Cecembia calidifontis: one gene and its partner. Each later gene encodes a partner of the first gene's protein in a complex. Links are inferred from orthologs where the notes say so. Each region holds a gene or a part of one and is shown in the gene's direction. Other genes may lie near its edges. The genes, in order: smc and BC751_RS05380.

What was found.
Region 2: the proteins of smc (region 1) and BC751_RS05380 are in contact, whole or in part, in a crystal structure (PDB 3ZGX), measured with the Bacillus subtilis proteins. The link is inferred for Cecembia calidifontis from one-to-one orthologs.

The regions. Positions count from the first base shown.
Region 1 is NZ_SGXG01000001.1:3,439,636-3,448,188, reverse strand. The notes cover bases 2,723-6,765. They hold smc (chromosome segregation protein SMC), read left to right. Parts: upstream 2,723-3,025; coding sequence 3,026-6,565; downstream 6,566-6,765. Other genes in these bases: BC751_RS14775 (DUF1501 domain-containing protein), read right to left, coding at 6,584-6,765; BC751_RS14785 (hypothetical protein), read right to left, coding at 2,723-2,914. In the rest of the region: BC751_RS14800 (QcrA and Rieske domain-containing protein), read right to left, coding at 62-481; BC751_RS14795 (transposase), read left to right, coding at 595-1,938; BC751_RS14790 (twin-arginine translocation signal domain-containing protein), read right to left, coding at 2,095-2,250; more of BC751_RS14785, read right to left, coding at 2,381-2,722; more of BC751_RS14775, read right to left, coding at 6,766-8,134; BC751_RS14770 (DUF1800 domain-containing protein), read right to left, coding at 8,138-8,553. UniProt on the Bacillus subtilis protein: Required for chromosome condensation and partitioning.
Region 2 is NZ_SGXG01000001.1:1,252,400-1,257,225, reverse strand. What follows is about bases 1-2,858. They hold BC751_RS05380 (segregation and condensation protein A), read left to right. Parts: upstream 1-983; coding sequence 984-1,733; downstream 1,734-2,858. Other genes in these bases: BC751_RS05370 (bifunctional UDP-N-acetylmuramoyl-tripeptide:D-alanyl-D-alanine ligase/alanine racemase), read left to right, coding at 2,816-2,858; BC751_RS05375 (lysylphosphatidylglycerol synthase transmembrane domain-containing protein), read left to right, coding at 1,737-2,792; dxs (1-deoxy-D-xylulose-5-phosphate synthase), read right to left, coding at 1-798. Outside these bases: more of BC751_RS05370, read left to right, coding at 2,859-4,826. UniProt on the Bacillus subtilis protein: Participates in chromosomal partition during cell division. May act via the formation of a condensin-like complex containing Smc and ScpB that pull DNA away from mid-cell into both cell halves.

The DNA.
Region 1 (8,553 bases):
CACGTGCATTCAAGCGGATACACATAAAAAGAAATGAGCAGGATTTTTTTTGGCAAGAATCTCATCCAAAATCAACGGTAAGTGTCCGGCCGTTTAAAGTAGTAGGAAAGCTTGTAAGAGGTCGGATAGCGGGACCATTCACCACTGATCCATCCGTATTGAACCTGGAACCATGACAGGTACATGTAAAAACATTATTGGAGAACGTCCAATTTCTATCACAATTGCTATGTGTACAAACAGAAGTCAAAGCACTGAAACGATTGTTACCTATATTCACGATAAGCACTCTGGCAGAAGTAACCAAAGCCCAGCCTCCCTGATTGTTCAATGCTGTAGCCTCATCCAGGTTTACAATCACCTGATTCCCTTGTACACTGATACCAGTACTCGGTGCTTGCGGTAAACCAGGGGTATCATCATCTTCTGAACATGAAGTAAAAAGGGTCTCTTGTTTAATTCTTAATTGACTGAAAGTCAATTAAATAAATAACAAAAACATAACACAAAAACCACGAAATCGGCTGTTTTGAGCTTTTTTCGGGGTTTTCTTTTTTGTATTTTAAGGTTGCAGACTTAAATACGATTAAAGATATGGCTCAGCTTCCTCTTTTCAAAGATTTCGATGGATATTCTCCAAAATATCACTTTTTCAAGAATTCATTGTTAGGTCAGGTTCATGACAGTATCCCTTGGGATGAACTTGTTTCATGTCTCCCAAGAGAACTTTCGGGAAGAGGTGCTCCAAGCTGGTTTGGTCCCAAGGGTATGTTTGCACTTATGTTTTTAAAAGCATATCTGAATGTCAGCGACCGGCATCTTCTGGAACGCTTCAATACTGACTGGTCTCTCCAGTATTTCTGCGGGAAAGTATTGGCAGAAAATGAGCAGATTAAAGACATGACCATTATGACCCGTATAAGGGCTTATATTGAAACCCATTGTGAATGGGAGAAGCTTCAGGAGATTCTTATCCTGCACTGGAAACATGATGTCAATAACAGCCATGTACTTCTGATGGATGCCACCTGCTATGAGTCGTACATACGTTTTCCAACTGACGTAAAGCTTCTTTGGGAGTGCTGTGAATGGGTTTTTGAAGATCAGCTATTCAGGATCTGTTCAGACCTGGGTATCAAAAGGCCAAGATCCAAATTCAGGGAGCAGAAACTCGCCCAAACGACTTATTCGAGAAAAAGGAAAAACAGTTTTAAGGAAACACTCAGAAGAAGAAAAGCATTGGTGTATCTTCTCAACAAAGGCATAGAACAGCTTCAGGAGGTTTTGGACAAAAACAAAGGAGCGGGCCTTGATCTGAAAGACTTTTCAAGGTTTGGGGTGGTAAAAAAGATATGTCAGCAACAGGAGTTCCTGTTGGACAATCCTCCTTCCAAACTCAAGGATAGGATTGTGTCACTTCATAAACCATATCTCCGACCAATAGTGAGAGGGAAGGAGAATAAGCCTGTAGAGTTTGGTGCCAAAGCCCATATCTTACAGGTGGATGGTCTTGCTTTTATTGACAAACTGGATTTTAATGCATTCAATGAATGTACAAGACTGAAGCTGTCAGTAGCAAAGCATAAAAGATTTTTCGGTCCTGCCAGACAGCTTGGAGCGGACAGAATATATGCAACAAACAAAAACCGTGTATTCTGTACCCATCAGAAGATCTTCACCTGCTTCCCAAAAAAAGGCCCCAAACAATTAAGCAAAGCAGAAAAAGTACTAAGCTCTGAAATCTCCAGACAGAGAGCTACTGTAATGGAAGGTGTTTTTGGGACAAACAAAAACCATTATGGGCTTGGCAAAATCAAGGTGAAAGGGGAGAAAAGAGAAAAACTGATGATATTTTTTGGGATTATGTCAGCAAATGCGGTTCTGATAGCAAAAAGAAGGGCAGCAAAGGAAAGCCCACCCCTACAACGATCAGCATAAAAATCACCAAAAAAGATCTTCATGGGAGCAGTGTGCCCATACTGCAAATCATGGCCCAACGCATCCAAAACCGAAGCCTAAATTGTACTTTTCCGTACTCAAATTGACCGCAAATTAATGCCCAAAGTCTCCAAAAAAAAGAAAGTAGAACTTAGTTTAAGCTCTACTCCCTAATTCCGAAGGAATTTTCCAAGAGGCCCTAAAAAAACCTACACCAAAAGCTGACATGATTGCAAGCGCACCGGATTTTTTTAAAAAATCCCTTCTCTCCGCAGAGAGAATGCCCGTTTGTACTTTTTCCAAGGTTTTCATAGGAGAAGTTTTTATGTGAATTAAAAGCTTATTGTGGATAACATAAGCTATTAACTTCAACTAAAACAATATTGTTTTTGACCGGAAATAAACGGTTACAAACAAAAAATGAACAGATTAAATCGAGTGATCAAAAGTGTTTTCTGGTCAATACTTCGCTCAAAACCACCGCATCCTTAACTGACCTGGGATCTTTAAGCAACTGACGATATCTGTTTTCTTTCCTTTCTTTCTCCACGGAATCGGATCTCAATGATGATTTGATCCCCTCAAGGGAAGCTTCAAGGGATATCTGTTCATTCAAGGTTCTCAACTTGGGCATTTCCCTCTCAGAAATTTCCCCTTGAAATTGTTCGTATGCCTTTGGCTGTTTGATTTTTTGTGGACGGTAAGCAGGCTGTCTGTCCTGAAAAGTTTTTTGAGGCTCTGATCTTTCTTCTGCAGCCCTTCCCTGACCTGTTTGTTCCAGATCCCTTTTCATTTCTTGCTGTCCTGCCCTTATCTCTTTCAGCAATTCCTCAAAAGATACAGGTCTCCTCTGCTCCTTTCTTTCCTGAGCCATATCCGGTCTTTCTATTTCTTCTTCCGGTTTCGCCTTTTTTAATGCCGTGTATATGAAATAGATAATAATTGCTACGAGATAGATGATATTTCCTGCGTCCACTTTGTTCGAATTTTAAATGCAAGATAACTAAAAAAGCCATCTCTTGCACATCCTTGGTATATTTCTGAAATAGGTTAATTTTGTTCGTTATTCAATTTCAAAGGTTGTAGGATGCTGCTGAGTAAGCTTGAGATCAAAGGTTTTAAGAGTTTTGGAGACCGTATGGTTATCCATTTTGATAAGGGAATCACTGGTGTGGTAGGACCGAATGGTTGTGGTAAATCCAATGTAGTGGACGCCATCCGGTGGGTTTTAGGAGAGCAGAAGTCCCGCATGCTTCGGTCCGATAAAATGGAAAACGTGATTTTTAACGGAACCAAAAACCGCAAGCCAACCAATATGGCTGAAGTTTCTCTGACCTTTGAAAACACCAAAAACCTATTACCAACTGAATACACCCATGTGACCATTACCCGTCGCTATTACAGAAGCGGTGAAAGTGAATATCTTTTAAATGGAGTTGCCTGCCGTTTAAAGGATATCACCAATCTTTTCATGGATACGGGAATCAATTCGAATAGTTACGCCATCATTGAACTGAAAATGATCGATGAGCTTCTCAATGACAAAAACAATTCCCGAAGGGAATTATTTGAAGAAGCAGCTGGCATATCCAAATTCAAGACCCGAAAGAAAGAGACCCTGCGCAAACTCGAAGATACTGATGCCGACCTGGAGCGTGTGGAAGATGTGCTTTTTGAAATTGACAAAAACCTCAAAAGCCTTGAGAAGCAGGCCAAACAAACTGCCAAATATTTTGAAATCAAAAAGGAATACAAAGAGGCAAGCATCAATCTGGCCAAGCGCTCGGTAGGAAAACTTACCGATGCCCTTATAGGACTCCACCAAAAAATACAGGAAGAGCAGGACAGAAAAATGGGCATCAATACAAAAATCGCCCAAAAAGAGGCCCAATTGGAAGAGAATAAGGCAGAACTGATCAATAAGGAAAAGTTGCTTGCCTCCCGACAAAAGACACTCAATGAGCATGTGAACAAAATCCGTCAGTTTGAGAGTGATAAAAAAATCAAAAATGAACGGCTTAGATTTTTAGAAGACAGGGCCCAAAAGCTACGTGAGCAGATTGATGCGGACAGAAAATCCAATGACAGGGCAGGATTCAGTATCAGGTCCTTAGAACAGGAAAAAGAGTCTGCAGAAAAAATTCTGAACGAAAAGGAAATCATTGTTGAAGAATTGCGGGCTGCTTATGAATCCCAAAAAACCGAACAGGCACATATTCAGGAAAAGCAAAAAACCCTATCAAGGGATTACTCTGTAAAAAAAGACCGATTATACCAGCTCACCAAGGAGCTGGAAATCAAACAAATTCAACTTTCAACCTTAAAACAAGAATTGGAGAAGACGGCTTCGGATGATAGCAGTCAGGTATCAAATCTTGCGGAATTTGAAGATAAAATGCTTCTTCTCAAAGAGGAATTGGATGCTAAAACACAGGACTTGGCGGCCCTGAAAGCTAAAGAAGAAGACCAATTGAACAAAATCGAAGAGGCCAACAGAATCATTGAAATGATCAGGGAGGAAGTAACCCAAAACTCCCGAAAATTGGATGCCAAGCAGAATGAGTTCAACCTTACCAAATCCTTGGTGGAAAACCTTGAAGGATTTCCTGAAGCCATTAAATTCCTGAAAAAAAGTCCCAATTGGGCTAAAGACACTCCTTTGCTTTCTGACATCCTGACGACAGAAGAAAAATACAGGGTCACCATAGAGAATTATTTGGAAAACTACATGAACTACTATGTAGTAGAAACAGAAGCTCAGGCCATAGCCGCTGTCAATTTATTGAGTGATGCCGCCCGGGGCAAGGCCAATTTTTTTGTTTTGGAACATTTTAACAGTTTCCATCCTACCCAGACCAAATTATTTCCCAATGCCCTACCGGCAACAGAAATCATCGAATACGATGAGAAGTATGCCAAATTGATCGGTTTTATACTGGATGATGTCTATATCGTCCGTGGTGAATATCAGGACTTTCCAAAAGATCAAAGCGCAATTTTCATCACGGAAAGCGGAAAATTTACCAAAAGGAAATTCAGCATATCCGGTGGCTCTGTGGGACTTTTTGAAGGAAAAAGGATCGGTAGGGCGAAGAATCTCGAAAAACTGGAGAAAGAAATCAAAGAGCTGAACAAAAAGGTTTCATCTACCCGCTCTAATCTGGACGAAAAACTGAGTGATCTCCTTAAATTGAAGGAGGTGTCGTTTAAATCTTCCATCGAAAAATTACAACAGGAAATCTCTGAAATCAATCAGGAATACGTTTCTGTCAGAACCAAAAAAGAACAACTGAGCGAATTGCTTTCTTCCAATGCCAATAAAAGGGAAGATATATTGGACAGGATAGAGACCTTGCAGTTTAGTTTGGAAACCATAACCCCTGAATTGGAGGAGGTAAAAATTGCCTTTGAACAATTGGAACTGGAATTGGAAGAGGTAAATGTCAGACTCCAATCGGAAAGTGAGATGCTCAGCCAAAAATCAGCAGCATTCAACCAGGAAAATATCCTTTTCCATCAGCAAATGAACAGGGTCAATTCCTTAGAGCAGGAAATTGAATTCAAGCAAACAGCATTTGAAAGCAGTAAAGAGCGTATAGAGAAATCACAGCAGGAACTGGGCGGAATTGACCAGGAAATCAAGACATTACTGGAAAACAAGGAAATCAAAGATGATGAACTCATTGAACTGTACGCTGAGAAAGAAAGTATTGAAAAAGGAGTAAATGAGGCGGAAAAAGATTATTACGCCTGCCGGGGTGAAATTGATGAAACCGACAAACAAATCCGTGAACTTCAAAAATCCAAGGAATCTTTGGATACTTTGATCCAGGAGATGCAGCATTCCATGAATGAGGTCAAATTGAAGTTGGCCAGCATGAAGGAAAGGCTGAGCGTGGAATTTGAAATCGATTTGGATCAACTGATGGAAGAAAACCCTGAATTGGATCAGGATTACCTTGAATTAAGTGAATCCGACATCAGGGAAATCGTTTCAAGAGCCAAGGAAAGATTAGAGAAAATAGGTCCCATCAATCCTATGGCCATGGAGGCCTATGATGAAATCAAACAAAGGCATTCCTTTATCCAAACCCAAAAAGAAGACCTGATCAAAGCTAAAAACTCCTTGATGGAAACCATTGATGAAATTGATCAGGTGGCCAAGGATACCTTCTTAGAGGCGTTCGGAAAGATTAAAGAAAATTTTGTTAAAGTATTCCGGTCTCTGTTTACTGCTGAAGATGACTGTGATCTTAAATTGGTGGATCCAGAAAATCCATTGGAAAGCCCGATTGAAATTATGGCCAAGCCAAAGGGTAAAAGGCCATTGACCATTAATCAGCTGTCCGGTGGTGAAAAAACATTGACTGCGACTTCCCTCCTATTTGCTATCTATCTATTGAAGCCTGCACCATTCTGTATTTTCGATGAAGTGGATGCACCATTGGATGATGCCAATATTGATAAGTTCAACAATATCATCCAGACATTTTCAAAAGATTCCCAATTTATCATTGTTACCCATAACAAACGGACAATGGCCAGCACAGATATCATCTATGGAATCACCATGATAGAAGCGGGAGTTTCCAGGGTAGTCCCTGTGGATTTAAGGGAACTGGCCTGATCGCCCTTACTCCATGGATCAGATTTTAATCACATGAATTGTTTTCCTCAACTGGGCTGTGCGTATCTGAATAATATACCTGCCCGGAGGATAGGTGACAAAATCTATCATTTTATTGAAAGGCCTTCCGGGAGCTTCTCCCTGATGGATGATGGATAAAACCCTTCCATTGACATCTATCAGGTCAACTTTAACATCCCCATCAGCATTGAAACTCAAAGTGGCAAAATCCCTTACCGGATTGGGATAAAACTTAGCTTCCAACCTTTCCATAGGACTGAGCGGATTGGTCAAAGTGTTCCTGATTACAGGAACCTGTTCAAAGGTCCTTCCTGCATTCCTGGACATTTGTATTTGCTCGTTGGATTCAAACCATTGGCTCAGCAAAGAGGTATATATCTGCCTGAAATCGAACTGAAGAGGTAAATTATCATCATAAACTTCACTCCCCCTTATCCTTGGTGCTTCTCCCAAAAAAGTACCCTCTGACATATTTCCAAAAACGAACATGGGAGCCGCTGATCCATGGTCTGTCCCCCCGCTGGAATTGGAAACTATTCTTCGGCCAAATTCCGAAAAAGTCATTCCCATTACCCTATCGACGGTTTTGTGGTATTCAAGATCCTTCATAAATGCCATGATTGCATCATTTAGTTCTTTTAGAAGATTAGCATGCCTCCCGACAGTTCTATCAGAATCGACTACCTGATTGTCATGCGTGTCAAATCCGCCCAATCTTACAAGATACAAAGGTGTCTTTAGCCCTCCCGCTATTAACCTAGACACAATTTTTAGCTGATTGGCCAATCGGGTATCTGGATAAGGTCTTTGAAAATTGATCTTTTCGGCTACTTCCTTTACAATTCTCCCATATTTCTGGGACTGCTGGGCCATGATTCTGATGTACTGGATTTTATCACCCACTGGCCCATCGGGCACTTCATCCAACTCCTTATCCAACAATTCATAAAAAGAGTTGACATTATTGATCACCATGCTGAACCCGATTCTCTCACCTTGAAACAACATGGAGGCTCCCAGTCCAATTTCTACAGCTAAAGGATGGGGATGCATCTCATTCGGATAATTTTCGGGAAACTCGGGATGGTTTTTTTCAAGATATCTTCCTGCCCAACCTGAATTTAAAATCTGATCTGAATCAGAGGCACTCATCCAAATATCTTTTGACCGGAAATGGGAGAAATTCTGCTGAGGATAGCCTACAGAATGGATGACCTGAAGTCTTCTTTCATCATAAAGTGACTTAAATCCTTCCAATGCCGGGTGAAAAGCAAAATCCGTATTGGTAACTTCTATTAATTCATCCTCGGGCATGATTACATGAGGCCTCACTCTTGTAAGTGCACTGTAATTATTCAATGGGACCACTGTATTGAGGCCATCATTTCCACCATCCAAGTATATCAAGACCAAAACCCTTCCAGTTTCAGTAGCCATTTGGAGTAATCGCTCAATTTCCCTTCCTAATGAAGGTGTACCAAATCCCCCCAAGATTCCAGGTATAGCCAAACTATGGGCAACATGCTTGATAAATTTCCTTCTTTTCATGGTTTACATTAAGTGGGTTTCGGCCATTTGTAATAAAATCTGGAAAGCTGGATTTAGACGGTTCAAAACGGTGGTCCTTGCCAATGCATTATTAGGATTCGCCTTATAGGTCAGCCAGGCTCCCGTCCAATAATAATCCTGCTCCTGACCTGAAAGTAAGACCTGTTTAACCTGTTCGAACTGAACGGTCCCTAAGTCCACTCCAAGCAGAATCAATGCGGACTCTCTGATAAGTTTATTTGGATCTTCAACCCCGGGAAGTTTATCCACAAAATTCAGAACATTTGCATTGGCCATTGCACGGTCAGATAACCTAAAACCCCAAAACACCAATGAATCTGTTAAAAATATCCTTCTTGAAATGGTATAAGTATTTATCCAAATCTTGTCATAAAGCGGAGTTTGGTAATAAGGAGGCC
Region 2 (4,826 bases), 2.2 Mb from region 1 along the record:
CAAATGATTGACATCATGACCATCTACCGGTCCGAAATATCTCAGGTTTAGAGATTCAAATAAATTGCTTTGTTTTAAAACAGCGGACTTGATAGCCCCCTCCACTTTGGAAATCACCTCTTGGGCAGAAGCGCCGAATTTGCTGAATTTTCCCAACAGGTTCCAAACTTCATCTTTGACCTTGTTATAGGTATGGGAAGTAGTGATATCTGTCAAGTAATCCTTCAATGCCCCAACATTGGGGTCTATGGACATACAGTTGTCATTCAGAATAATCAGCAGGTTGGTATCTGAAACACCGGCATGGTTCATCGCTTCAAAGGCCATACCTCCTGTCATAGAACCATCTCCAATGACTGCTACATGCTGTTTTCTTTGCTCTCCTTTGTATTTGGAAGCAACAGCCATTCCAAGCGCTGCAGAAATGGAAGTACTGGAATGACCTACGCCAAAAGTATCATATTTGCTTTCTTTTCTTTTTGGGAAACCCGATATACCCCCATAAAGCCTGTTGGTGTGGAAATTATCCCTTCTTCCGGTTAAAATCTTATGGCCATAGGCCTGATGTCCAACATCCCAAACCAATTGGTCATCAGGCGTATTGAGCACATAATGCAATGCAACAGTAAGCTCGACCACACCCAAGCTGGCGCCAAAATGTCCTCCAAAAACCGAAACATTATCAATAATAAAATGCCTGAGTTCATCACAAATCTGAACCAATTGGTCTTTTGAAAACTTCTTCAGATCATCAGGAGAGTCGATCTGTGCAAGTAATTTACCGGGTTTTATTACCATTTGAGAAATGTTTCTTTTTAAAAGCATTCAACATTTGAATCCTGGAAATTGTTTTTAAGAAATGCAATCTTTTTGATATCGCTTTTTCACAAAGTCTTTTCAGTATCCGAATGCTTAATTTACCATTAATTAAATATCTTTGGGTTTAATTCCGTGGTAAAAATAGCATAAAAATTTTCAATCCAGTGAGTTTCGAGATCAAATTGCCTTTATTCGAAGGTCCCTTTGACCTGATGCTTTTCTTCATCGAAAGGGATGAGCTGGATATTTATGACATTCCCATTTCCAAAATCACCCAGGATTTTTTGGATTACATCCATCAATTGGAGAAAATGGAAATAGAAGTGGCCAGCGAGTTTATCCTCTTTGCTGCCACATTGATGAAAATCAAATCCAAAATGTTGCTCCCCCGTCCAGATCTTGATGAAAACGGTGAAGAAATTGACCCAAGGGAAGAACTGGTAAGGCACTTGCTGGAATACAAAAAGTACAAATCGGTGATCGGCGAACTCGCCCAGATGGAAGAGGAACGCCTTTCGAAAGAAAAGCGCGGAAATATTCTCTCAGAATTGAGGCAACTTTCAAAAGCAGATGACGTAGATTCTGAAATGCAGGACCTGGACCTCTATAAGCTGTTGAAAGTTTTCCAAAAAGTAATGTCCAAATATGCCTCAAGAACAGATGAAACAAAACATACAGTCATACAGTACCCCTATACCATCGAGCAACAGAAAGATTTCGTCATGGAAAAAATCAGCTTCAAGGACAGGGTACCCTTCTCTGACTTTATCACTTACAAGCCGGATAAAATCTTTGTGATTTACACCTTTTTGGCCATTTTGGAACTCTTGCAACTATCTCTTGTCACGATCACTATCGGTGAGGGATTCAACAATTTTTGGGTTGAAAAAATTGAAAAAGTGCCTGCGGCATAAGCTATGAAGTTAGATAACAAAAAGATTTTTGAGACCCTGAACCCCAACAAGGTGTGGGTACCGGTTCTGATCGGTGTGGGTATCGTCTTTCTGATGTTCTATCTGGATCCCAATGTCAATACGAAAACGCTTAAGGGGGTCTTTGATGCTTCTGCCTGGGGAATTTTCCTGGCGATTTTGGTTATTCTTGGCAGAGATGCCGGTTATATATACAGGATCAGGGAAATTACCGATCGACAGCTTACCTGGACCAGGGCTTTGTATGTGATTATCCTTTGGGAATTTGCTTCTGCCGTGACACCATCAGTGGTAGGGGGAACAGCAGTGGCTGTTTTTATTCTGAACAAAGAAGGCATCAAACTGGGAAAGGCAATCGCCTATGTCATGGTCACTGCTATTCTGGATAACCTATTTTTTGTAATAGGCGCACCCATTATTCTTTTCTTTGCCCAGGGAAATATTTTCCCTGCCAGCAGGGTAATGGAAATGAGATTAGGCCGAAGTCTGGAAGTGCTTTTTTGGACCAGTTATGCCCTTTACGCATTTTATTCCCTGGTCATGGCCGCAGCCTTATTTTATAGACCCCGCGTTTTCAAATGGGTTTTACTGAAAATTTATTCCGTTAAATGGCTGAGGAAATGGAAGTATTCTGCCAATGAATTTGGCAATCAGATCATTGAGGCTTCCAAAGAGTTGATCGGGAAAAATTACAGGTATTGGTTACCGATCATTGGGGCAACCATCTTTATCTGGAGCTCCAGATACCTTATGCTGAATGCCCTTATCGGTGCATATGATTCTTTGACCTTTTCAGAGCATATCATCGTTTTTGCCAGACAGGTCATCATGTGGATCGTGATGATGATTTCCCCTACACCTGGAAGTAGCGGCACAGCAGAGTTTTTCTTTGCACAGTTCTTCCAGCAGTTTTTGCATGGTTATACCTTCGTGACCAGTATCCTTTGGAGGTTACTATCTTATTATCCCTACCTTCTTTTGGGCGCTATTTTCTTGCCGCGCTGGGTCAAGCAGGTATTTTTCAAAAAGAAAGAAGAATAAATTCAAATCCTTATTTTTAGAATATGATGCAAAACCTTTCATTGGATCAATTGGTGGGTCTGGTACATGCAGAAAAGCATGGGCCGTTGGATGATATTGAAATTTCCCAGATAGCCATTGATTCAAGGAATATTCTTCAGCCTGAAAACACCCTTTTTGTAGCACTAAAAGGAGCAAAATTTGATGGACATGAATTTATCCCTGAACTGATGGATCAGGGGGTAAAAGCATTTTTGGTCCGGGACGATTTTGAACTCCCCTTTTCACTTACAGGTCAGGCCTGCCTCATCAAAGTCAAAAATACCCTAAAAGCCCTACAGGAATTGGCTGCTTACCAACGGACCCTATTTAAGGGCCCTTTGGTAGGCATTACTGGAAGCAATGGCAAAACTATCGTCAAGGAATGGCTGGGACAGGTCCTTTCCCAAAAATTTGCTGTGGCCAAGAGCCCTAAAAGTTATAACAGTCAGGTTGGGGTACCGCTTTCTCTTTTTGGAATTGATCCCGGGCATCAGGTGGCTGTAATGGAGGCCGGCATTTCAAAGCCCAATGAAATGGAGACCTTAACGGCCATGTTGATGCCACAATTGGGCATTTTCACCAATATCGGTACAGCCCATGAGGAAGGATTTGAATCCATGCAACAAAAACTGGAGGAAAAGGCCAAACTCTTTGTTTACAGCGATTTTATTATTTTCCGGAAAGAGCACATCCTGATATCGGATTACCTAAAAAAGAATTTTCCTTCTGACCGCTTAATTGAATGGTCCGACAATATTGGATCAGATTATTCCTTTACGGTCAAGAAAGAGGAACAAAGTTCAAAAATCCTTTTGATGAGACCTGACCTCCGTGTATTTACATTTCAGGTCCCCTTTTCGGATGAGGCTTCCCTGGAAAATATCCGGCATGTCATTACCGCAGCACTGACTTTGGGCATGGAACCCCAGGCCATTCAGGAAGGCCTAAAACACCTGAAAGCCATTGACATGCGGCTTACTTTGAAGCCTGGCTGCAACGAAAGTCTGATCATTGACGATACCTACAACAATGACCTGGCAGGATTGAGGCTTGCTTTGGATTTTATGGCAGCTCAAAGGCCTAAAAAAAGAAAGGTACTGATCATATCCGATCTCCTTCAGGTTGGAAATACCACTCAGGTTTATGCGGAAGTCGGCAGGTTATTGGAATTTTATGGCATTGATTACCTCATTGCAGTGGGAGAAGACATCCAAAGGCTAAAAGGAGAAAACCCTATTCAGCAGGAATTTTACAGCTCCACAGAAGAATTGCTCCAAAATCTTCAAACAGACGTCTTTGACAATGACCTTATCTTGGTCACCGGAGCAAGGAAATTTGGATTTGAGGCCATAGTTAACCGGTTGCAGCAAAGAATTCACGGGACAACCTTGGAGATCAACCTGAATTCCCTGACCAACAATTACAATTTTTACAAAAGCAGGCTAAAGCCCCAAACCAAAATTATGGTCATGGTAAAAGCTTTTGCCTATGGCGGGGGAGCTTCAGAAATTGCCAATCACCTGCAACAGCTCAAGGCCGATTATCTTGCTGTTGCCTACACAGATGAAGGGGTAGCGCTAAGGGAAGAGGGAATCAGGCTGCCCATTATGGTCCTGAATCCTGTGCAGGAATCTTTTATCCACCTGAAAGCGTACCAATTGGAACCGGTGGTTTACAGCCCGGGATTTTTCAGGGAACTTGCCAAATTCTGCGAGGTCCAGCAAACCCACATGAAAGTCCATTTGGATTTGGATACAGGCATGCACCGACTGGGATTTGAGGAAACTCACATGGATGAGCTTATCGGATTGATCAAAGCCAATCCGCAATTGGAAATTGCCAGCCTATACACCCACCTCGCTGCAGCAGATGAATCTGAACATGAGAATTATACCAGGGACCAATTCCAGGCCTTTGATCAGATGTGCGCAAAGATCATGGAAAATCTGGCTTATAAACCAATCCGTCATGCCCTTAATTCTGCTGGAATTGCAAAATATCCAGAACACCAAT